3 regions of the Brevibacillus sp. B_LB10_24 genome follow, and region 3 is predicted to be linked to each of the others. Evidence: predicted binding sites of a transcription regulator. Region 3 holds the regulator's gene; each other region holds the start of a gene.
The links. Region 3 encodes LexA, which represses DNA repair genes until DNA is damaged. Its sites were predicted from a motif close to CGAACATATGTTCG; they were not measured.

Region 1: the regulator LexA is predicted to act here: its motif matches at 4,397-4,410, upstream of ACI7RC_RS07430 (carbohydrate kinase).
Region 2: the regulator LexA is predicted to act here: its motif matches at 4,356-4,369, upstream of ruvC (crossover junction endodeoxyribonuclease RuvC).

Annotation. Positions count from the first base shown of each region.
Region 1 covers NZ_JBJQOQ010000005.1:148,819-156,871, forward strand. Annotated here, with positions in the region: gene ACI7RC_RS07415 (oligosaccharide flippase family protein) at 1-156, opposite strand, end outside; gene ACI7RC_RS07420 (spermine/spermidine synthase domain-containing protein) at 349-1,647, shown strand; gene ACI7RC_RS07425 (pseudouridine-5'-phosphate glycosidase) at 2,245-3,159, opposite strand; gene ACI7RC_RS07430 (carbohydrate kinase) at 3,156-4,250, opposite strand; gene ACI7RC_RS07435 (aldo/keto reductase) at 4,683-5,510, opposite strand; gene ACI7RC_RS07440 (LCP family glycopolymer transferase) at 5,618-6,559, opposite strand; gene ACI7RC_RS07445 (polysaccharide biosynthesis protein) at 6,578-8,053, opposite strand, start outside.
Region 2 covers NZ_JBJQOQ010000008.1:69,514-77,566, reverse strand. Annotated here, with positions in the region: gene ACI7RC_RS09885 (SpoIID/LytB domain-containing protein) at 1-1,812, opposite strand, end outside; gene ACI7RC_RS09880 (DUF2905 domain-containing protein) at 1,959-2,177, opposite strand; gene ruvB (Holliday junction branch migration DNA helicase RuvB) at 2,174-3,172, opposite strand; gene ruvA (Holliday junction branch migration protein RuvA) at 3,179-3,796, opposite strand; gene ruvC (crossover junction endodeoxyribonuclease RuvC) at 3,793-4,293, opposite strand; gene ACI7RC_RS09860 (hypothetical protein) at 4,431-4,622, opposite strand; gene ACI7RC_RS09855 (DNA-binding domain-containing protein) at 4,713-5,090, opposite strand; gene ACI7RC_RS09850 (response regulator) at 5,087-5,320, opposite strand; gene ACI7RC_RS09845 (ATP-binding protein) at 5,328-6,602, opposite strand; gene ACI7RC_RS09840 (BofC C-terminal domain-containing protein) at 6,682-7,245, opposite strand; gene ACI7RC_RS09835 (50S ribosomal protein L25) at 7,327-7,896, opposite strand.
Region 3 covers NZ_JBJQOQ010000001.1:466,595-474,647, reverse strand. Annotated here, with positions in the region: gene ahlS (AhlS family quorum-quenching N-acyl homoserine lactonase) at 1-194, opposite strand, end outside; gene ACI7RC_RS02395 (hypothetical protein) at 481-759, shown strand; gene ACI7RC_RS02390 (HelD family protein) at 778-2,997, opposite strand; gene ACI7RC_RS02385 (DUF896 domain-containing protein) at 3,133-3,321, opposite strand; gene yneA (cell division suppressor protein YneA) at 3,379-3,687, opposite strand; gene lexA (transcriptional repressor LexA) at 3,841-4,464, shown strand; gene ACI7RC_RS02370 (DUF456 domain-containing protein) at 4,580-5,065, opposite strand; partial or broken gene arsC (arsenate reductase (thioredoxin)) at 5,257-5,655, opposite strand; gene arsB (ACR3 family arsenite efflux transporter) at 5,677-6,720, opposite strand; gene ACI7RC_RS02355 (ArsI/CadI family heavy metal resistance metalloenzyme) at 6,739-7,179, opposite strand; gene arsR (arsenical resistance operon transcriptional regulator ArsR) at 7,244-7,558, opposite strand; gene ACI7RC_RS02345 (hypothetical protein) at 7,570-7,911, opposite strand.

The DNA.
Region 1 (8,053 bases), on a different contig from region 3:
GAATCCGTAAAAAGCGTATGCCATTTCATACAGGCCAATCCCTTCCGGACCAAGCATGCGAAACATCGGAATGCGGACTAGAGCACCGATGACTTTGACGAGAAAAATGGCACCGGTGCGAAGAACCATCTGCTTGAAGATGACTGGTAGCCTCATCCTTTTTCCTCCGAACTAGTGTATCACCTTTGTCCAATGTATGAAGCGAATGGGACAGGTATGTCTTTGGAGAGGGAAATTTTGCTCTTACCTGTATGGCTCATTCGCACAATTCGAGGTAAAGAATGACCAACCATATACGGCCGAATAAGATAATGAAGCCAGTCAAATCATCTGAAAGGGGGATACTTTTTGGTCACGCTGGAAAAGCATCTCATCATGGAGGCCTTTGGATGCCCGTCTGGCAAATTGAATGATTTGGAAACCGTGAAAACAGCCCTGACCCAAGCGGTCACTCTTTTAGGGGAAAAAGTACTGTACACCCACTTTCGCAGGCAGCCGCACGGGATCATGGGAACGATTATCGGCTCCGTTTCCTGTACGTTTGTCCTTGTTTCGGCGAAGCAGCAATACCTTACGCTCGACTTCCTTTCAAGCAAAATCGGTATAAAACATCCTGAACGGTTTTTGGAAGAACTCCTACCTGTTCAGATCTTTGTCTACGACCTTACCAGTGGCCAGCCGCATCATCACGCTGCCTTGGACGAGGAAACAGCCGGGGCCATCCGGACGGACGGAAACGATGGCCAACCCTCCCGCCGCAAAGAAGGCAGAGGAACGGCAAAAGATCTTGCTGAGCTGATGGATTTGTCGTCAAAAGAGCACCGGGTTGTATTCGACGGAAGCAGTGCGTTCCAAGACATTTTTCTCTGTGAAATAACTGATCTTCGGCTGTACTTGAATCAACAGCTGCAGTTTAGCTCCGTAGACGAAAGAATCTACCACGAGGCGCTCGTCCACCCGGTAATGGAACTGGCCGGTTCGCGGGACAGGGTCTTGATTCTTGGAGGCGGGGACGGCCTTGCCCTGCGGGAGGTGCTCAAATATCCGGACGTCAGCCTTGTCGATCTGGTTGATATCGATCCGGTGATGATCGAACTGGCCCGGACGCTGCCCGAATTCGTCTGTCTGAATCAAGGGGCGCTTACCGACCGCCGTACCCGCGTTCACCTGCAGGATGCACAGGAATTTATCGCGAAAGCAGGCCAGTACAATATCATCATGATCGATCTTCCCGATCCCGCTGACGAGGTGATCGGCCGCCTCTACACCAGGGAGTTTTATCAGGTCCTGGCCCAGCGGCTGCTCCCAGGAGGGTTGATCGTCTGTCAAGCGCAATCGCCGGAAGAAGCCCCCTTGGTCTACTGGTCGATCGCCAGAACCTTCGAGAGCGCAGGGCTTGCGACACGCAGCTATCACGTCCGGATTCCTTCCTTTGGGGATTGGGGCTTTCACCTGGCTGCGCCGGCGCTGGAGCTGCCCGCTGTCCTGACGCCGGCAGTAGAAAACCGGACACTGCCGAAAGACCTCACGTCCCTGTTTCAGTACGAGGAGCAGACCATGTCCAAGCGGTTGCAGGCCCAAGTTAATTCGCTCGGCAGCCTGACGCTTCACAAGCTTTTTGCCGAAGAAGTAGGGCCGGAAAGGTAAAAAAAGGCCATTCCCGACATTAGGAATGGCCTTCTGTTCGATTTAACAACTTGCGTCAGAAGTCTCCTTCCTCAGCGAAGCAGGTGGGAGATGAATGACGCCGTTCCCGAACCTCTTCGCTGGAGATAGGCAGGGAAGCATGTATTTGTTCTCGTCATTTTGATGCGGAAATATTCCCCAAACAGGAACGTATGTGTTGCATAATAGGATGTAGAACAAACGTTCTTGATAAGGGGGGTTTCCTTGATTCGTGCTCAAATTGTACGGTTTCATGCCTCAAAACGAGATATCGAGCGCCTTTATGCCTGTAATCGCGAATCTGCCCAGGTTTGGAATACGTGCTTGAAGCTCGCAAAGAACTACTATTTGGAGCATCGGAAATGGATTTCGAAGTCAGCGCTTCAGAAGCAAACCAAACGTAAATTCCATATGCACAGTAAAACCATTCATGCCTTTAGTCATAAAAACTTGTTCGCACGAGACGCGGCCCGCCAAGCGATACGAAAGGGAATCAAATCAACGAAATATCCCTATAAGATCAAGAAGCATTACAATACGAAATGGGTCAATTCGCGTTAGCGAGTAAGTGGGGGAGGTTCACTTCTTGGCCTGCAGTTCGACGGCTATTTTAGCCGCCACTTCAGCATTGTGCTTCACCAGGGAGATATTGGTTTGCAGACTTTTCCCCGCGGTCAGCTGTTTGACCCTGTCAAGCAGAAACGGCGTCACATGCTTGCCGGTGATGCCCTTCTCCTTGGCTTCTTTGAGGGCTTGTCCGATGACGGCTTCGATCTCTTCGTGCGGCAGGGCGTCGGCTTCCGGCACCGGGTTGGCGATGACCAGACCGCCGTTCAGTCCCAGTTTCCACTTTGTATCCATCACGGCAGCTACCGCTTCCGGTGAGTCCAGCCGGAAGTCGACCTGGTAGCCGCTTTCACGAGAGTAGAACGATGGGAAGTCGCTGCACTGATACCCGACGACAGGCACCCCTTGCGTCTCCAGGTATTCCAAAGTCCTGCCGATGTCGAGGATGGATTTGGCCCCGGCACAAACTACGGCCACATTGGTCCGGGCCAATTCTGTCAAGTCGGCCGAGACATCCCATGTCACCTCCCCTTCGCGGTGGACGCCGCCGATGCCGCCCGTGGCGAACACTTTGATTCCGGCAAGCCCTGCGGCGATCATCGTCGCCGCAACCGTGGTGGCGCCGATCTTGCCGGTAGCGAGGATGTACGGAAAATCGCGGCGGCTCACTTTCTCTACTTCCTGATTAGTGGCAAACTCTTCCAACTCCCGTTCATCCAGGCCGATCTTGATCTTTCCGTTCATGATCCCGATGGTCGCAGGGATCGCGCCGTTATCGCGGATAATCTGTTCCACTTGCTTCGCCATCTCGATGTTTTGCGGGTAAGGCATGCCGTGGGAGATGATCGTCGTCTCCAGCGCCACGATTGGCAGGTTGTTTTCCAGGGCGTGCTGAACCTCTTTTGTAAACGTCATGTATGCTTTCATTTTCCTCTCTCCTCTGCTAGTAAATTGATTTGTTCCGGCCGCAGCTGCGGGGAAACCGAATGTTCCGTTTGCAGTGTCAGACTGGACGCCGCCAGTCCCAACAAGCAAGCCCGGGGCAGCTCTTCACCGTGTATGATTCCGTACAAAAAGCCTGCGTCAAATGCGTCCCCCGCCCCTGTGACATCGGCCACGTCAGTGGGAAAAGGCGGGAGATGCCCGGAGCCGACAGGCGTCAAGTAGAAGATGCCCGACTCTCCCAGCGTCACGATGACGTTTTTTACGCCCCGCTCCCTGATTTTCTCACAAGCCATACGGCAGTCGGCCAGTGATGCGATCTCCATCCCTGCCAGCAGTTCAGCCTGTTCCCTGTTCGGCAGGATCGTATCCACGCCTTCGAGCCGCGGCGGAAGTTTTTTTGCTTTGGCGGAAGAGATCGGATCGACGTACAGGGGAATGTTTTCGTCCCGGCAGCGGTTGATCAGGTAAGCCAAGCTTTCTTCCGGAAAGTTCGTATCGAGAAAGACGGCCCGAGAAGCCGCAATATGCGACCACTTCTCCGCAATCATGTCAGGTGCGACCTGATCGTAGATGTCCATATTTGCCAGGGCGACCGTCATCTCCCCGTCCAAATCGAGCAGGGCGGTATAGGTTCCTGTCCGTTCGGCTGGCAGTACCCAGACCTGACTCACATCAATCCCGTGCTTCTTCGACTCCTGCAGAATCCAGCCTCCCTCTTTATCATCGCCAAGGCTGGTGATCAACGACACCGTACAGCCGAGCCGGCTCAGGTTTTCAGCCACATTGCGGGCCACTCCTCCGCATGATTCGGATATCGTGACCGGGTTGGAAGAATGCATTTGCACCTTCTGCTTGCTGTGTGCTTTGCGATCCAGATTTGCGCCGCCGATGCAGGTGACCAAGGCGTCTTCGCGGAGGATGTAAGCGCGCCCCTTGATTTCGCCGCGCTTTGTCAATGCCGCGATATAGCCTGCCACCGCCGAGCGGGAAATGCCGATCTTGCCTGCCAGTTCCTGCTGAGTGATAAAAGGATTGAGGCGGATATACTGAAGAATTTGTTGCTCCTTGTCCAAGCGTTTCCCTCCCTTTGCGAAAGCCCCGCCTTCTAAACATTAGTTTACCAGATAGACAAAAGTTTATCCAGTCCTTGACCTCCCCGTTTCGCAGCTGAACGAAAAAATAAGCCTGCAGGCGCGTTTCTATACGAACGCCTGCAGGCTGAACTACTGTTTGCTGTCAGTCCAGACTTTTAATCCGTATCCGCGGGGATTGACACGTGGGTATGCGCCAGCGTGCTTGGCAAGCGCATCATCAGAATCACGCCAATAATCCACCAGTACATCCCCTACCTTTGATCAGTGTCGTTTCGCCTGAACAATTATTATAATTTTAACAATATTCATTTATCAGACAATATTATACACGTTCCATCGGAAAAAGAGAAAAATCGCAAAGGGGGCGATTTACGATACGGCAACGAAAAAAAGGAGGCAGCAAGTGCCTCCTTAAAAGCTGAAATTGTCAGGGTCTGGTCCAACGCGTTTATTCTCGTTCAGGGAGTCTAAAGCAGCCATGTCATCGGCGGACAGAACAAAGTCAAAGATCCCGGCGTTTTCGGCGATTCGCTCTTCACTGCTCGACTTGGGTATCGTCACGACGCCGTTTTGCAGATCCCAGCGAAGGACGATCTGGGCCGGGGTCTTCTGATGTTTGCCTGCAATCGTCAGAACCGTCGAATCGTTCAAGATCTGTCCTCTGGCCAGCGGGCTCCACGCTTCCATCTGGATGCCCTGTGCCTGACAAAAACGGCGAAGCTCCTGCTGGGACAGCAGCGGATGGTATTCCACCTGATTGACCATTGGCTTGATCTCACAATCGGCAAGCAGGTCCTCCAGATGATGGGCATGGAAATTGCTGACTCCGATCGCCCTGACCCAGCCTTCTTTATACAGCTTCTCGAGAGCTTTCCAGGTCTCTTTGTACTTTCCTTTGACCGGCCAGTGGATCAGGTACAGATCGATCATATCCATCGCCAGTTTTTTCCGGCTTGTTTCAAATGCGGCTAGGGTGGATTCGTACCCCTGGTCTGTGTTCCACACTTTTGTCGTGATGAACAAATCTTCACGCCGCAAACCTGATTCTTTAACAGCCTGGCCTACTCCAGCTTCGTTTTCGTAAAGCGCAGCCGTGTCAATGCTGCGATACCCGTGTTCAAGGGCGTATCGAACGGCCCCCCGAACTTCTTCGCCATCCGGTATCTTGTATACGCCAAGGCCGAGCCAGGGCATTTTCACTTGATTGTGAAGAACGGTGCAGTCGCTTATGTGCTTCATCAGATCTCGCTCCTTTTCGCTTATAGGCTGTCCTCTTAAAGGTATCACGAGATCCTGCCAGAATCTACCGGCAAATACAAAGAACCAACCTTATAGCGGATATGGAGCTACGGAATGGCCCCGGCGGAAGGAGGCTGTGGGGTTTTATCCAGTTCGAGCTGGCTTTTCAGTTCTGCTTGTACCCGCTTATGTTCAGCCTGGTCCACGATATAATAGTAGATTCCATCGATGATACTGCCTTCCCCGGCCAATTCGATCGAATTCACCTGTTCGAAGGCGGAACGGTAGTCCTGCAGCATGTCCTTCCATTCGGAAAAGGTCACATTGGTCTTGACGTTTTGGCCCAATTGGTCAAGCACGCCTTTGGCTTTTGTCACGATATCCGGCCGTACAACCTGTTTCAGCATGCTTTTCACAATTTGCCGCTGCCGGCTGTTTCTGCCCAAATCCCCCCGGGGATCGTCATAGCGCATCCTGGCATAGGCCAGGGCAGCGCTGCCGTCCAGATGCAGCTTCCCTTGTGGAAACGTGTGGTCTTCATACGAAAAACTCATCTTGTTCTCCACATCGACTCCGCCCAAGGCGTCAATAATCTGCTCAAACCCTTCCATATTGACAGAGATGTAATAGTCGATCGGAACCTGTAAAAATTGCTCTACCGTTTTCGCTGCCATGTCAACACCGCCAAAAGCGTAGGCGTGATTCATTTTATCAACAGTCCCGTGTTCCGCGATCTGTGTCCGCGTATCGCGCGGAATGTTAACCAGCGTGGTTTGTCCTCCTGCAGGGTTTACGACAGCGATCATGATCGTGTCGGAGCGGCCGCGGTCGTTCTCCCGCTCGTCGACGCCTAATAGCAGGACAGAGATGGGCTGCTTTTTTTCTACGGAGGCTTTCTCCGTCCTCAACTTTGACTTTGCCGCTTGAAGCGGCTGATACATTTGGGCAGCTGTCTTCTCCACAGCATGGTACAAGTAGTAGATGTACCCTACTGCTCCTGCTGCGAGCACTGCAGCTGTGCAGATTGCGATTTTCACTCGTGTTCTCATAGGTCTGCCCCTCTGCGGCTACACATTTGTGACAATCTCCACTTTCGCATGGTGGGAACTGTTTTGAACTCGCATCACTTTCTTTTGTTGTTCGGCTGAGAACGGCTCCTGCACGTACCGATAATTGGGAACGATCTTCCGCAGCAGCTGCTTCATCTCCTGGTCGAATCGCTCTTCCTCTTCATTCTCAATCAGTTGTTCCAATTGATCGACATCTCGCGAAAATTCATGCCAGGCAATCTGAAGCTGTTTTCCCACAAAAATCCTGCCATGCCTGGTGGCTGCGATCCCCTCTTCATTGGTCAAAAGCTCCTCGTACAGTTTTTCACCTGGGCGAATCCCGGTGTAAATGACTTTAATGTCAACTTCCGGCTCAAATCCGGACAGCCGAATCAGATCCCGGGCCAATTTGTCGATCTTGATCGGCTTGCCCATGTCGAGGATAAAAATTTCGCTCCCGGACGCCAGCGCACCAGCCTGGATGATCAGTTGCACCGCTTCCGGGATCGTCATAAAGTAGCGAACCATCTCGGGATGCGTGACCGTCACCGGACCGCCTTGCTGGATCTGCCGTTTAAAAATCGGGATGACACTCCCGCTGCTGCCCAGGACGTTGCCGAAGCGCACGGCGACAAATTTGGTCTGACTCCTTTGGCCCAAACCGAGGACGAACATCTCCGCAACCCGTTTGCTCACACCCATGACGCTGACAGGATTGACTGCTTTATCCGTAGAGACCAGGACGAAGCGGGAAACGCCGAAGTGGTGTGACAGCTCTGCTACATTCTTCGTTCCGATAATATTGGTTTTGATTGCCTCGACCGGGTTTCGCTCCATCAGCGGAACGTGTTTATGTGCCGCCGCATGAAAGACGACTCCCGGCAGATAAGCGGCAAATACCGCCTTCATCCTCCTCCGGTCCCGGACGTCGGCGATGACGGATTCAATCTGCAAGTGGGGATGCTGTTTTCGCAGATCCAACTCGATCTCAAAGATGCTGTTTTCGCTATGGCCGAGCAGAAGCAGCTTCCACGGTTGATACCGGGCGATCTGCCGGGATAACTCCGAGCCGATGGAACCGCCTGCTCCTGTCACCAGGATGGTCTCGCCGCCGATGTAATTGGACACCTCGGTCAGATCGACCGCCACCGGATCCCTGCCAAGCAAATCCTCAATTTTTACATCCCGAATCATTTTGATAGAAATTTTACCGCTAAGCAGTTCGGATACCTTTGGCAAAATCTTGATGCTTACCTTCATTCGGTTGCAAATCTCCACGATCTCCGCTACCTCTTTTTTAGTCGCGGAGGGAATCGCGATAATGATGTCTTGAATCTCGTACTGCCGAATCACTTCTGGAATTCTTTCGCGGCCCCCCAGGACCGGCAAGCCTAAAATCTGCAAATTTCTCTTTGCCTTGTCATCGTCGATAAAGGCGACGGGATATTGTTCAGAGTCGGGGGAATGGGTTAATTCCTTGGCCACCAGAACACC
Region 2 (8,053 bases), on a different contig from region 3:
GACGAGCTGGCCGTTTGCTCCCAACACGGAAAGCGTGCCCATTTGCTCCACGTCAAACTTTGTGCTGCGCAGGCTGCTTGTCCCCTGCTGAAAGACGGAGCGGAAAGAGTCGGGAGATGAGACGGCGATCGCCATTCCGTTTGCTGTCATCGCCAGTACGCGTCCGGACGGTCCGCGCTTTGTCACTTCCAATTGGGAAATCGGCACTCCGAACGCGGCGCCTCCGTTTCGCTGCTGACTGGCGTTGATCATCGCGGTGATCTCCTGCGGCGTGTATGGTCCTCTCGTCCATGAGTAAGCATTCTCCTCCGGAACAGAGGTAATCACCGTCACCTGGGTCCCTACCGGCAGTGTGAACAGGCTTTTGAAGACCGTCGGGCTAGGTCCCGTCCGGAGGTTGAGGTTGTCGGTATTCACTTCCCCGAGCTGCAGTCCCGCTGCGTTTCTCGCTTGCAGCAGGTTGATGTAGTCATTCCTGACGTAGCCGATGGTCCCGTCGGCTAGCTCTACCAGATACCACGTATTGGCTGTCTCCTGTGGATACGTATCTTTGCTCTCTACCGGCCTGAGATACGGCACAGCGTTCCCCCACGCTTCTGTCCCATCGGCGGTCAGGCCGCCGGCATTGGAGTAGAACAGGGCTTCAATCACTTTGCCCTGGTATTTGATCACTTCATCAGAGGTCTCGTCGACGGCGCGGCGAATATCTCCCGCCTCCCGGCTGTAACCGTAGTAGGCCTGCTCCAGCACCGTATCGGACAGATTGGCAATCCCGTACTTGTTCCCCTGGCTGACTGCCCGGGTCCGGGCCAGCACGGCTTGCGCTTTCAGCGCCTCCAGAGGCCATCCGGTGACCATCTCCGCCCCGACGACGCCGTACAGGTATTCATCCAGGGGCAAGTCGTTGACCACTGCCAATTTTCCCTTGTACGCGGACAACTCGATTGTACCGCGGTACTGCCGCCCCTCTCTTTCCGCCACCGTGACCAGCGGCACGCCGCCGCCATTCGCGGCTGTCACGCCGAGCTTTGCACGTGGAGAAAAGACGTACCGATCGATCTGCTCGCTCCCGACAACCTCTCGATCAACGAGCGTATAAGCGGTATCGGCAGGCTGCCTGTAGCCAAACCCGGGGTACATGCCGGATACCGTTTGCGCCAGGCGATCCCGGGCGGCCTCCGACACCTCATCGCCCACCCAGACGGCATAAGCCAGGTCGCCGCCTCTCTCCACGAGGACGGTATGAGCGGAGATGCCGGAGCTTTCAAACTTCGCCTCCCACTGCTCCGCCTCGCTGCGGCTCGCGAACGTGTTCGCCTCGAGATGATACGGCCCCGTCACCTTTGGCGTCTTCCCGGTGATCGCAGCTACTGCCTGAACCCCGGCATTAGCCTGCTCCAGCGTCTGAAACGAACCGCTGACCACGCGGTACAGCTGACCCTCGCCGCGCGACTTCACCGTGATCGAAGCGTCTTTCTTTTGTTTGCTGAGCTGTTGGGCGATTCGCTCCGCTTCTGTCAGATTGCCCGTCTCCAGTGCGACGATGGCAAATTGGTCCACGGAGAAGCGAGCCGAACGAACACGGGGAAGCTGGTAGCTCCCTCCATTGCCGGACAGCTCTACTCTTAGGTCGTTCGTGCTCTCCAGTGTGACGGCGGGGATGGTATTGCGGTACCCCTGTCCGTCATCGATAAACAGTGCGACCCGGATGTTTTTTTCCGCTGCATCTGCGGGCCCGCTATTGAAACCGATAGCCAAAGCCAGAGCGCTCGCTAACAAAAAGGCCTGCTTCGCTATCCTGCACATTTTCATCGCGCCTCGTTCCCCTCCCCAGACTGACTCGCTTGTCGAATTTTTATGAATCAACTTGATTGATTCGACAAAAATTGAGCCAATTCCTTCCTGGATTCTGGCCAAAAAAGGAGAAACGAGGCAGAACGCATCCGGTTCTCCCTCGCTTATTTAAACAGCCGAAACAAATAGCTGATCAGCGACAGCACAACACTGATCACGATACAGGTAACGATCGGAAAGTAAAACCGGAAGTTTGGCTTCTCGACGACGATGTCGCCCGGAAGCCGGCCAAGCGGGAAAAACCGCCCTCCTACCTGCCAAAGAAGGCCAGCTATGACCAGCACCACTCCGGCGATAATGAGCACTTTGGCAACCGGATTCACGCTTTCATCTCCCGTCCAAAATGTTGGTATGCCGCCGGGGTAGCCATGCGCCCCCGCGGAGTCCGCTGCAAAAAGCCGATCTGCAGCAGGTACGGTTCACATACGTCCTCAACTGTCTGGGCCTCTTCACCGATCGTCGCGGCGATCGTATCCAGACCGACAGGCCCGCCGGCGAACTGATCCATAATCGCCAATAACAGCTTGTGATCGATGTTATCCAGACCGCAGGCGTCTACCTGCAGCCGCAATAACGCTTCTCTGGCGATCTCCTCGGTAATTACCCCTTCGCCGCTTACCTGGGCAAAGTCGCGGACGCGCTTCAACAGCCGGTTGGCGACCCGCGGAGTGCCGCGGGAACGCTTCGCGATCTCGACAGCGCCCCCCTCGGCGATGCCGATCTGCAGGATATCGGCGGCCCGGCTGACGATAAATGCCAGTTCTTCGACGGTGTAGAACTCCAGACGGTTGACCACGCCGAATCGGTCCCGCAGCGGCGAGGAGAGCAGTCCCGCTCTCGTCGTCGCGCCGATCAGGGTAAACGGCGGCAAGTCCAGCCTGACGCTGCGGGCACTCGGTCCTTTGCCGATGATGATGTCCAGCACAAAATCCTCCATCGCCGGGTAAAGAACTTCTTCCACGCTGCGGTTCAGGCGGTGAATTTCATCGATGAACAGGACGTCCCCTTCCTGCAGATTGGTCAGGATGGCCGCCAGATCGCCCGGACGCTCGATGGCCGGCCCCGAAGTGGTCCTGATGTTTACCCCCAGCTCGTTGGCGATGATCTGCGACAGCGTCGTCTTGCCCAGCCCAGGCGGGCCGTACAGCAGTACGTGATCCAAGGCTTCCCGCCGCATTTTGGCCGCTTCGATAAAGACTTTCAGATTTTCTTTTACCTGCTGCTGCCCGATGTATTCCGACAGAAAGCGGGGGCGAAGGCTGAGATCGGTCCCTTCATCCTCCCACTGCATATGGGTGGTAATAATCCGCTCCTCCACCTGTCTCTACCCCCTTGCCAAAAGCACCAGAGCTTGTTTGATCAGCTGTTCGACAGTGCCGCCCTGCTGAGCCTGTTCAGTCAGCGCTCCCTTTACTTTAACCAGTTCCGCATCCGTATAGCCAAGGGCGGTCAGCGCTTCCAGCGCCTCCTGCAGGCTGCCGGTTCCGGCATCAGGGGAAGCGGACAAGGCAGCGGCGGCAGAGGTGATGAAAGAAGGCGTAAAGCCCTTCAGCTTGTCTTTCAAATCAAGAATCATCCGCTGTGCCGTCTTTTTCCCGATGCCGGGAAACTTCGTCAGGTATGCAACATTTTCTTGCTCGACGGCCATGACGATTTGCTCCGGTGTCGCCGCAGACAAAATCGCCAGTGCTCCCTTCGGACCGATCCCTGTCACGTCCAGCAGGCGGCGGAACAAGTCACGCTCGTCGCGCGACCCAAAGCCGTACAGGCTGATCGCGTCCTCCCGCACATGGTGATGGGTAAAAAACCGCTGTTGATGCCCCTCGCGCGAAACAAATGCGTAAGGGTTGGGGCAGAACAGCCGGTAACCAATTCCCGCTGTTTCTACGACTATGTATTCTGAATCGATGTAGGCGATCGCCCCTTCGATAAAATCAATCATGTTCGCACACCTTCCGCTATGTCGATATATGGGCGAAACTGCTCATGGGTCAGCGCGATCGCCAGCGCATCCGCTACGTCGTCCGGCTTGGGCGTCTCTTTCAGGCGCAGCAGCAGGCGGACCATCTCCTGGATCTGCTTTTTCTCAGCCGCACCGTACCCCGTCACTGCTTGCTTGACTTGCAGCGGCGTGTATTCGTAGATCGGGACTCCCGCCATCTCGGCAGACAGCAAAATGACGCCGCGAGCCTGGCCGACGGTAAAGGCCGTCGTCACATTGCGGTTAAAGAACAGCTTCTCTACCGCCATCTCATCCGGCTGATAGGTCTCGATCAAGCGCTGCATCGCCTCAAAGATCTGCTTCAGCCTGACGGACACGGTCAAGCCGGCCTGCGTCTGGATACTGCCATACTGGACAGGTCTGATCCGGCTGCCGGTTTTTTCGATCAAGCCGAATCCGACGATGGCAATTCCTGGGTCAATTCCTAATATTCGCATCTTTTCTCTCCGCTTATCTTTCGTCATGCTCCCTTTAACTGTATCACAACGCGGAGCAAAAGCGAACATGCATTTCCCCTCGCCCTGCAGAAAACAAGAAAACCCAACCCGGATTCGGGTCAGGCCTGACGGCGCGGCTAGTGTTTGTTCATCCCCAAGGCATCGCTGATGTCATGCTGCATGTGGGCGTATTCGTCTACGCCTTCGCGCATGTCGCCCTGAATCATGTTGATTCTGCGGTAATCAAGCTTGTTGTGCCCCTGGTTCAGTTGAACGTACAAGCGCTGGTGGAACTGGTCTTTGTAGCTTCCGCGTGGCATTGAAGACATACACAGACTCCCCCTTTTTAAACGCCGTTACGTTTCATTATGGGCGAAATCATCCCGATTATGTTGGCAAAAGTTGACGCTTTTGCCTGATCAGGATTTTGCCTTTGCCGTCACCTCCAGGTAAAGCGCATACAAAAATTTTTTCAAATTGAGCCGGACGCGGGAATGCGGTTCCTCTTCTTCAATCTCCCGCATCTTTTGCCGCACGTCGGCAAAGTCGAAGTACCTGGTGGCATACCCTTCAAACGTCGGGTTGCCGTAGTCGGTCAATCCCAGCGAAGCGACGTTGAGCAGCGCCTGGGCTACCGAGCGTCGGACGCGCTGTTCGATCGCCTTCACCTCTTTTTCGACCAGGGTGGGAGAAGGAGCGTCAGGCAGTATGCTGGCATACAGGTCCTTCAAGGCGGGAAAATTGCGTTCGTCGTAGTGGGGTCCGCTGTCGGCCAGTTTCTGGATGATCTGGGTCACATCCCGGCATACCCGAGCCCGCTGAGGCGGCGGATCGTCTCAATTCCGTCCTGTTTGGGCATCAGGTAGTCGATGATCAGCATGTCCGGAGCGTAGCGGATCACCGTCTCTTCCATCTCGTAGCCATCCTCCGCCTCGCCGACCACCCGGCCCAGGTCGCTGTCCTCGATGATCGTCGCCAGCATGCACCGGGCAGCAACATCGTCGTCGATCAGAAAGAAGCTCGTCATGGTCCTGTCACTCCGTCCTTTTGCCGATCCTGGCCGTAAGCGAGCTGATCGGAATGATGATGCGGAACAGGGCACCGCCCCACCTGTTTTCCGTCACTTCGACAGACCCGGCCAATTCGTCCAGCGTTGATTTTACATAAGTCAAACCGATGCCTGTGGAGGCATTTCCGGCGTGATCGTACTTGGTCGTGTATCCCGGTTGAAAGATCAATTCGCGATCCGCTTGGACGATTCCTGGCCCGTCATCGCTGATCTCGACCCAGATGTCTTGCCCGCGCGGAAAGATATCGATGGTGATTCTGCCTTCCTCCCTGATCGCCTCGATCGCGTTGGCAACGATGTTGTTCATGACGGAGAGCAAGGAATAAAAGCGATTTGTCTCCCGGTTGGCCTGCAGGTTGAATTCGATATCGACGGACTTCCCCAAATGTTCCGCGTATTTTGTATTTGCCTTCGCCACCAGCTGCGCAACATCCTGCAGGGTCATGCGATTGGTTACCCGCTCCTGTTTGATCAGCTTGGACAGACCGGCCGCGATTCGCTGCGCGTCTTTTTTCACCTCATGCACCTCTTCCGCCAGCCGCAGGGCTTCACGCGCCCGCACGTCCCCCGCCAAACTGCGGTACAGCTTGTAGCTTCCAGCCGTTATCTGCTCGACATGCTTCATCATCTTCTGCAGGTAGAGGCGCTCTTCATGCAGTTCGGACAAGATCAGGAGCAGCGTTTCCATCCGCTTTTGCTGTTCCTTGCTGACCGCCCGCAGCTGACGGATTTCAAGAATATTATAAATCCCCACGACAAAAAAGCTGCGCAACAGTCCGAGCAGGAACAGGAGCGATGAATTGGCGATCGGGTCGATGTCCCGACCCTCGAGCAGCATCCGGGCCGCCAGCTCCACCAGGTTGGAAGTGAAATCAATCGCTCCGCCAAGCAGTCCCAGCATCAGCGGAGACGACAGGAAGCGGGGATACCGCACGATCTGCAGCAGCAGGGCAAACGCGACGTAATACCAGGCTGACGGCATGTGGGCAGTGTAGCTCGCCGCCCAGTTCTCTGTCACGCCCATCCCCCAGTCTAGCGTCATCCGAAACAGGCTGACGAAAACCCCGACCAGCACACCCACCGCAGGCAAGTATTTGGGCCGAAACAGCAGCAGCATGAAATAGAAAACAGCGCTCCCCAGGCTGATGCGAAAAGCGCCAAAAAACGGGCTGAACTTCAATTCTCCGGCAATCGCCGTCGCCGTCATGACGGCGATAACAGCCAACAGCCAACGGTACACTGCAGCCCCTCCCTTTCGCGCTTGTAGGTCAATCTCGTCCTATTGTACCTTTGCCAAAAGCGCGTCGGCAAGCACTGAGCTACTGGCTTTTCTTTTCCTCTTTGCGGAGCTGAAATTCGCTGTATGTAGATAAAATGCTGTTGTATTCCGCCAGATCCCGCACCCTGATGCCGCTTTTGAGGTGTGCGATCTCTTCCTTCGGCAGACTTGCCTCCATCCGTGCCGTATTGATCTGGTAAAACGTCTGGATAACCTTGTTTTCGCTCGGTACTCCGTTAAACAGCGCCAGCATGCCGTCCCTAGAAACGCCAAAATAGCCGTTCTCTTTGCAGACGGGGGAAAGATCGTTCACCTGCTTGTGCAGGACCAGTCTCTCAGGCTCGACCGAGACGACCTCCCAGTCAGTGTGTTCGGACAGGAGTTGTTCTGCCGACTTGCCGTTTGACAGCTGCTTCTCTTCATCCTTGGTGCCGCACAGGTAGGAACGGCGCAGGACCAGCTCTATTTGTTCAGCCTCAAGTCGCCCGGCGGCCGGCTGGTCAGTCTGCTGCCATGTTTTGATCACGTTTGCCAGATAGGGTGTGCCGCCAAACACCCCGATTGCCATAGCGGAAACAATCAGTAATTTCCCAATTCGCTTCATAAAAATACCCCTTTTACGGCTTTTCTTTCAGTTTCGCCATGAAAAGGGGTCGTTATACGTTGTCTATAAAACCTGCAATTCTTATTCCTCGGCCTCTTCGGCGGCATCATCTGCCGCACCCCTTGCCTCCTCAATCGTGACCAGGACGGCCTCAGGCTCTCGCATGACTTCCACGTTTTGTAAACCCTTCAGATCGGCAACCGTCACAGTATCGCCGACATGAAGCCCCTCGACCGGGATGGCCAGTTCAGCCGGGATATCGCTTGGCAGACAAGTGACATCGATCTCGTGCAGGTGAAGGATCGCCTGCCCCGAATCCGGTTTGCCGGTGATCACCAGCGGAACGCTGGCAGCAATCCCTTGATCCATGTTGATCTGCTTGAAATCAATGTGCAGGATATCAGGCAACGTCGGCTTTTGCTGCATTTCGGCTATCATGACCGGCACTTCGCCGGCGCCCAGTTTCAACCGGAACGGGCGGTTTGAGCCATTCGCCCGAATCATCGCCATCAGCTGCCGTCCTTCGACCTGCAAGAGCTGCGATTCTTGACCTGGACCGTACAGCACTCCCGGTACACGCCCTGCTTTGCGGATTTTTTTTGCTCCGCTCTTTCCATGTAATGCTCGTTTCTCCGCTGTGATTGTCTTCATCGCCAATTCCTCCTTCTCCAGCCCCTCCCGCCATCTGCAGAAGTGCTTGGATTCCTTTTTAGACTACGACAATAGCGAACACGTCGCCCTTTTATTCTATCATTGCGGGCGGGCAGGATAAAAAGCGGAATCCCTGCAGATTTCAGGATTTTCAAGG
Region 3 (8,053 bases):
TCCGGATTGCAGCCGGTGTCAAAGAGAATTTTTCCTTCCGGGTGATCGATCAAGACAGCGTAGACGGGAAACTCGACAAACTCGGCCGGGGTGTTGGGGTCGAGCACTGAAGCCGGTTTGTGCATCGCCACCATAAACCCTTTATCCATTTTCATCCTGCCGGTATCCAGCACGTACAGTTTCGGTGTTGCCATCGCCGCACTACCTCCCTGAATTCATATTTTGCCGACACAGACCCATCTGTCTGATTCGACATGCAGATCCTTTTTTTAGAAGATCCCCCCTGACGTGTTTCACAACGTAAATAGCAAGCTGCGAGCCAAAAAAACCAAAGCGAAAAAACCCGGATACAGCGATAGAATTCGAAATATTGTGTATAATCGCACCAACAAGGAGACTCGTACCGCAAGAGTCGCGATGCGCTGCCGTACCGGCTGGTGTGTCCTACACCACTACTCTATGAGGAAAGGAGAGGTGATTATGAGCAAAGGTTCCATGTCCTGCCCCCGCCCGATCAAGCTGGTCATCCCGAAGGTGTCCCTTCCCGACGTCCTGACACCTGTTCCTGCGGCAGGACATGAAGAAACCCGGCGGAGCGCCGGGCTGAAAGAACGGCTCAGGCTGACGGAGCAACAACTGATCTACGAAGAACTGCAGCGGCATCCCAGTGTCCGTCAGGCGGCTGCCTCGCTGAAGATCGACCACTCCACACTGCTTCGCAAGTTGAAGAAAATGCCCCGGGAGCCTTTAGGTTCATAAAGGAAAAGGAGTATGAGGTTACACCAGGCCGGCCAGCAGCGGCGTCGGGCTCTGGACGGCATAGAGAAGCAACCGGTGCACCGGGCGTGTCATCACGACGTACATTAGCTTGGCATCCTGTTCATTTAGCCCGTAGTGAGCTTCATCTGCATCGAGCAAAATGACGACGTCAAATTGCAGCCCTTTGGTCAGATAAGCGGGAAGAATCGTCACTCCCCCGGGGTATTCTGCATCTTTGTAGCTTAAAAGCTGTACTCCCTCAAGATGAGGCTGCAAAGCTTTCAAGGCTTTTTTTCCTTCTGAAACGGTTTTCGTGACGATCGCAATCGAGGAGTACCCCTCGCTTTGGTATTGACCAACCTGCTGAACCACATCGCCGAACACCTCGGACTGCGTATGGGGACGCAAGAACACAGGCTTCTCTCCGTGGCGCAGAACGGGCTTGGCGAAGGTGATGCCGCTGATCTGGCCGCGCTCCAGGACGTGGTTGGCCCAGTGCATAATCTCTACGGTGGAGCGGTAGCTCTGTTCCAGGGTGTAGTATTCCTGTGGTTGTCCGGCAAACAGCCCGTCGGTCAGCTCCGTCCAGCTTTGCATGCCGCGGTACGAATGGATGCCCTGGGCCATATCGCCGACGACCGTGACCGAGCTTTGCTTGGTCATCAACGTAATTAGTGCAATTTCCAGCGCACTTAGGTCCTGTGCTTCGTCAACAACCGCGTGGTCAAACCGTCCCAGCTTGTCCAGCCCCTCGAACAGGTGTTTGAGGTACAGCAGGGGAGCCAAGTCCTCCGCTTCCAGCCGCTCCTTGGCAAAAATCTCCGCAGAAGTCTGCGTGACGGACTTCACCGTCTCTTCACTGACCGATACGGGAACTGACTGGCGAAGGCTGACCGGATCGGACATTAATTTGATGTAGGCAGGAAAGAACGCAAAGCTCGGCCACTGTTCGAAATAACCTTGAACGATCTGCTCTAACTGGGATTCAAACCTGGTGAGCGCCCTTTTGTCCAAATCGATCTTATGTTCTCGCATATAGGCGAAAAACTGCTTGTTCATCTGTTGTTTGAGGTGCTTGTAGAGGGTGTCGACCCGCTCTTTAAGCGGCTGTTGTCTGTACTCTTCCACGAACAAACGGCGGATTTCGCTTCCCGGAATCTCGAAGACCTGCATCGTCTTTTTGTACGCGAAGCGGAGCGATTTAAACCGGATCTCTTCCTCGACAAGCTTCTTTACATAGGTTTCCATGGTTTGACGACAGGCGAGCGAACCCTTGAACCCCATCCGCTGCCGGGCCGCTTCCGCCTGTTCCGGCGAGACCCCCGGCTCAAAAAACACCAACTGGGACCGCGACGGATCATAGATCCGCCACCCCTTGGGAAAGTCCTTCTTCAGCAGTTTTACCGCCCAGTCAAAAAAAGTGGTCTGCTGGACGTCTTCTACCCCCAATTCCGGGAGGACATCGGATATGTAATGCAAGAAAAGCCGGTTGGGAGCAAATACCATAAACTTCTTCGATGACATGACGTGATGGTAGTTGTAAATCAAATACGACAGGCGGTGCAGGGCGATCGTCGTCTTGCCGCTGCCGGCTACCCCCTGGACCACGACAGGCTGGTTTTTTTCCGCGCGTATGATGCTGTTCTGCTCCGATTGTATGGTGGCGACAATGTCCTTCAAACGGTTGTCATTTGTCTGATTGAGATGGGAAGCGAGAAATTCGTCGATATACCCCTCGTCGAGGAACTCGTCCGGCGCCCCTGCTTCCCGGTTGATCGTTTCTTTTAGCGCTCCGTCGTAAATTCCCTTGATCTTCCCGTCTTCAATCGCGAAGTTGCGCTTTAGCGTTACTTCCCCCCTGACGATTCCTTGCGGGGTGCGGTAGGAAGCCTGTTTGCTCTCGCCGCTGTAATACAAGCTGGCGATCGGAGCGCGCCAATCGACCACGACGGATTGAAAGGAATCGCTCTTGACGATCCCCCGCTTTCCGATATACACCTGATCTCGTTCAAACGTTTCATCCCGGGTGAAATCGATGCGGCCGAAATACGGCTTTAGCCGTGCCTGTTCCAAATAGCGGAGCTCTTTAGACTGAGCGGCAAGCACGACCTGCTTGACGTAATCGTCCGTTGCTTCCCTCAGCCCCTCGCGCAGATCGTCTATTTCTTTATCGATGACAGCGATCGTCTCGTCCAAGTGCATTTGTTCGTCCTGAAAGGCCGGATGGCGGACTGTCACGGTACCTCCTCCTTACACGGCAAAGTTTCCTTTTTATGGTATCAAATTGAGCGGGGCAGCGGCAAATACATCTTTATGGACGGCAAATCCCCTCATCCCGAGTGCATGTACCGGAATGAGGGGGTCTGCCGTAAGTCAATGCTTTATATCGTTCTCATCCACAAAGCGGATGGAGTCCAAATTGGCCTTCAATGATGAGCGTACTGCAGCGATGTACTTCTGCCGAAGCCGCTGTTGTTCCTGTTTTTCCTCGTCGCTTAGTCCTGATTCCTTCGACTTTTTCGCCAACTCGTTAATCCTTTTGATCTCCGCGTCAGTAACCACATCTTTCCCTCCATCTCAGCATCGTCTGTCTATTATAACACACGAATGCCCATTCGTTTACTTTTGTAGGGGAATGATCAGCGTCTGCCCGGGATAGATCGTCGGATCCTCCAGATGGTTGACTTCTTTAAGCAATTGGACGTAATCCCGGATGTCCGCTTTATCCGGGTCGCGGTACTCGGCTGCCAGCTTCCAGAGGCTGTCGCCCTGCTGTACGGTCACTTCCATCCGAATGGCCGCCTGCGGCTCAGAAGCAAAGACAAGACCGCTTAATATGTAAAGGATAAAACAGAAGGTAAACATCATCAATAAGGCTTGTCCGCGCCTAATTCCCAATCGACCCTTGCTTTTATGTACAGTGTTCATCGTAAACAACACCCCACAAACATTTGTTCTGTATTTGTCTTTATCATAATGCGAACATGTGTTCATGTCAACAAAAAAATCGAACTTATGTTTGTCGAACGCAAGATCCCATGGTATAATGTAGAAAAAGATCAGGGAATTGAGGTGTCACTTGTGTCCAAGCTATCCCAACGTCAGCAGGCAATTATCGACTTTATCCGCAAAGAAGTAAAGGACAAGGGCTACCCTCCATCTGTGCGCGAGATCGGTGAAGCCGTCGGGCTGGCTTCCAGTTCCACGGTTCACGGCCACTTGGAACGACTGGAAAAGAAGGGGCTGATCCGCCGCGATCCGACCAAGCCCCGGGCGATCGAGCTGCTGCAGGAAGGCAGCCGCTTCCAGGAAGAGTTCGAACAGCCTGTCGTGCGGGTTCCGGTCGTCGGTAAAGTAACAGCGGGCCAACCCATTACGGCAATCGAAGATGTGGAAGACTACTTCCCCCTGCCAGAACATATCGTTTCGTCCGACAAAGTCTTCATGCTGCGCGTATCCGGAGACAGCATGATTGAAGCGGGCATTCTGGACGGCGACTACGTCATCGTCCGCCAACAGAGCGTAGCCGACAACGGCGACATCGTCGTCGCCATGACGGAAGACGACGAAGCGACCGTGAAGCGCTTCTTTAAAGAGAGAACCCACTTCCGCCTCCAACCGGAAAATGCGGCACTCTCCCCGATCATCCTCGACAGCGTGTCGATTCTCGGCAAGGTGATTGGTGTCTATCGCATGATTCATTAATGCAAAAACGTTCTGTCAAAAAGACAAGGGCTGTACCAAAGCGGACAAATCCGCCTCAAGGTACAGCCCTGTTTTGTATGGCTTGCACTTTTTGCCCCTGCTTGCTTTCGACCGGTCAGATCGCGACAAAAAACCAGATGATCATGATGATCTGGACAGCCACCTTCATCACGGCACTGCTGAAAAAGGCGACCAGCGACCCCAGCCCTGCCATCAACGCCCTCTCTGCCGGCTGATTCTGGAAAATCATCTCGATGGCAAAGACGATCAAGAACGGGAATATGACGATGCCAAACGGCGGGAAAAGGAAAATCCCGAGAATGACACCAGCAATCGCCCCTAATGAAGACCACTTGGAACCGCCGTACTTTTTCACGAAGTACATGCTCATCAATATGTCAGCGCCAAAAATCAAAACGCTCAGCACCGCCATTCCCCACCAGAACGAAGCTGGCAAACCCGCCCCCGGCCCGGCGATGGCAAACTGGTACAGCAGAAAACCTCCCCAGAGAAGCAGGGTATCCGGCAAAACTGGCATGAATACACCGGCGATACTGATCACAAACAAGGCAACTACAATGATCCATAACAATATCTCCATCCCGCTGCCTCCTTTCCTAATACTCTCCCCATTTTTACGTACAGGCTGGCATAAAAGTTACAAATTACCCCGATTTATGCGGCAAACGGCGGCAAAACGCAAAAATGCAGCCTGCTGCTGCCATTTGGCAAGGCTGCATTTTTGCTGCTTCCGGCGACAGCCAGCCAGCTCTTTTCTGCCGAAATGTATACTCCCGTTTCTGCAAATTTCTTAATACGGGTTCCAATTTCATCGCGGACTCGTTGAAATTCCGACCATTCTTTTCCCGCAGGATCGTCAAATCCCCAATGGACACGTTTTACATGAGTTGGTGTGGTTGGGCAAATGGAATCTGCATGGTTGCAAAGTGTCACGACCAGATCCGCTTTGTTTAAAATGGCCGGATCAATAACATCTGAAGTTTGATCGGAAATGTCTATTCCTGCTTCTTGCATCGCTCTGATGGCATTCGGATTGACACCATGAGCTTCAATCCCGGCAGATAGTACATTCCACGTGTCACCTAAGTATTTCTTTCCCCATGCTTCTGCCATTTGACTTCGACAAGAATTCCCTGTGCATAAGAAGTAGATCGTTTTTTTGTTTTCCATGATGTACTCACCTTTTCTGCCTCAATTCGGGTATGTGTTGGCAAAATACTTCCGTTTGAACCATAATGCTACCTGTACCAATGCAATCATTACTGGCACTTCAACAAGAGGACCGATGACAGCTGCAAAAGCGGCACCCGAGTGAATCCCAAACACACCGACTGCTACAGCGACTGCCAACTCAAAGTTATTACTGCCTGCTGTAAACGCTAAAGTCGTAGTAACCGGATAGTTAGCGCCAATTTTCTTCCCCATGTAGAAAGAAATAAAGAACATCACGATGAAGTAAATCAGCAGAGGAATCGCAATGCGAACGACGTCTATAGGTACGCTGACGATGCTTTCCCCTTTCATGGAGAACATGACAATGATGGTAAAGAGTAAAGCAATCAATGTGATTGGACTTATTTTGGGAATAAACACGTTTTCATACCAATGCCTGCCTTTTGCTTTTACCAAAGATAAACGAGTCAGCATCCCTGCAAGAAAAGGAATACCCAGGTATATGAACACCGATTTGGCCACTTCTGACATTGTAATCGAAACAATTGCTCCTTGGATGCCAAGCCATTCTGGAATGATGGTGACAAACACATAAGCATATACAGAAAAGAAAAGCATCTGAAACACAGCATTGAATGCGACAAGGCCCGCTGCATATTCTGTATCCCCTTTTGCCAGGTCATTCCAAACAATCACCATGGCAATACAACGCGCCAAGCCAATCATGATCAACCCTATCATATATTCCGGCTTATCTGGCAAGAAAATGATGGCCAGCAAAAACATCAAGATAGGGCCAATCACCCAGTTTTGTATAAGGGACAGGAAAAGAACCTTTCGGTCGTCAAATACACGCCCCATCTCCTCGTAACGAACTTTTGCCAAAGGAGGGTACATCATCAGAATTAAGCCTGTGGCAAGGGGGATGGAAGTTGTGCCAATTTGTAAGCTGTTCAACCCGCTTGTGAAAGCAGGAACAAAAGTTCCGATAATAATTCCTATAGCCATAGCAAGGAAGATCCAGAGGGTCAAGAAACGATCTAGAAATGATAATTGTTTCATCAAATACTCCTTTTTGGTTTAACAGCAAGAAGCTTTGTTACTTTCTGTATTTGCATCTGTACAGCAAGCTGTGGATTCAATTTTATGAACGTCACGATCAGCCTTTGTGTAAAAAAACTCCCATTCATTGCCGTCCGGATCTGTGACCCAAAATTTATCCTGTAAAGCATAACAGCATGTAGTATCCATCTCGTCACGCGTGAAAAAGCCTTCCTTTTCTAGCCTTTCCTTATGAGCAACGATTTCTTCTGCACTTTCAACTTGGAATCCGAAGTGATTAACTTGATTTCCGCTAACGGCGTCCCGAACATTTAATGTAAAGTTAAGTCCCGGGTTTTCCAATAAGAACTTCGCATAATCTGTCTTTACCTTTACAGGTTCCACTCCAAATACTTTCTGGTAGAATTCAATCGATTTCTCCAGATTCGTTACATGAATCCCAACGTGAACATACTTCATTTCTTACTCCTCCCTTAATTTAGATAATATAAATCAAAAAAAATTGATATAAGTTCTAAAAAAATTAGCAACAACTTCCTTTACCTGTTTTCCTGAAGATACAACAAAGCTCTTCCGATAGCAGTTGATTCACTTCGTCATCATTCAAATCGTAATAACTCCATGTACCTTTTGTCTCTTTCATAATCAGGTTGGCGTCCAGCAAAATCTTGAGATGATACGAAAGCTTGGATTGTGGCATATCAAAAACTTCTGTTAGGTCACATACGCACGTTTTTCCTCTTTGGCAAAGCTCATACATAATTTCTAATCGTTTCCGATCGGCGAGAGCTTTGAATTTCTTCTCGTATTGTTCCATCTTTTGTTTGATATCGTTCATTGGAGATGACCTCATTCATCAATTTTTTTTGATAAACTTATTATAAGCACGGTTCCAAGGAAGATGCAATCATTAGCTTTAAGAAGAACCAGCAAGTTTTGCTCAACAAGCGCATTCCGGTGTGTTACCTTCGCCTGCTCCTCTGCTTTTGCGAAACTGAGAGCTGTTTGCTCTGCCTTCTTAACCATTCCAGTTGGTAGATTAACCTGCTTCTCTTCCCTGACTTCCAAAATTACTTTTAGGTGTTTATGCTCTGACCGGGGCTTTATTTCTGAATATAATGCTGGCGAGAATAGAAGGGAGTGAAAATGGAATGGTTTATCCAACACAGGCACCAACATCCCCGCCACCACAGTATATCCCCCCAAAACCGTCCGTTTCCTATATCGTTGATTGTTTGTACCAATACACGTATGTTTGGCTCTTTAATGGTGATCGTTTTTGGTTTTTTCCGACTCGAGTAGAGTACGGTGAAGTTTCAGGCTATAGATGGAA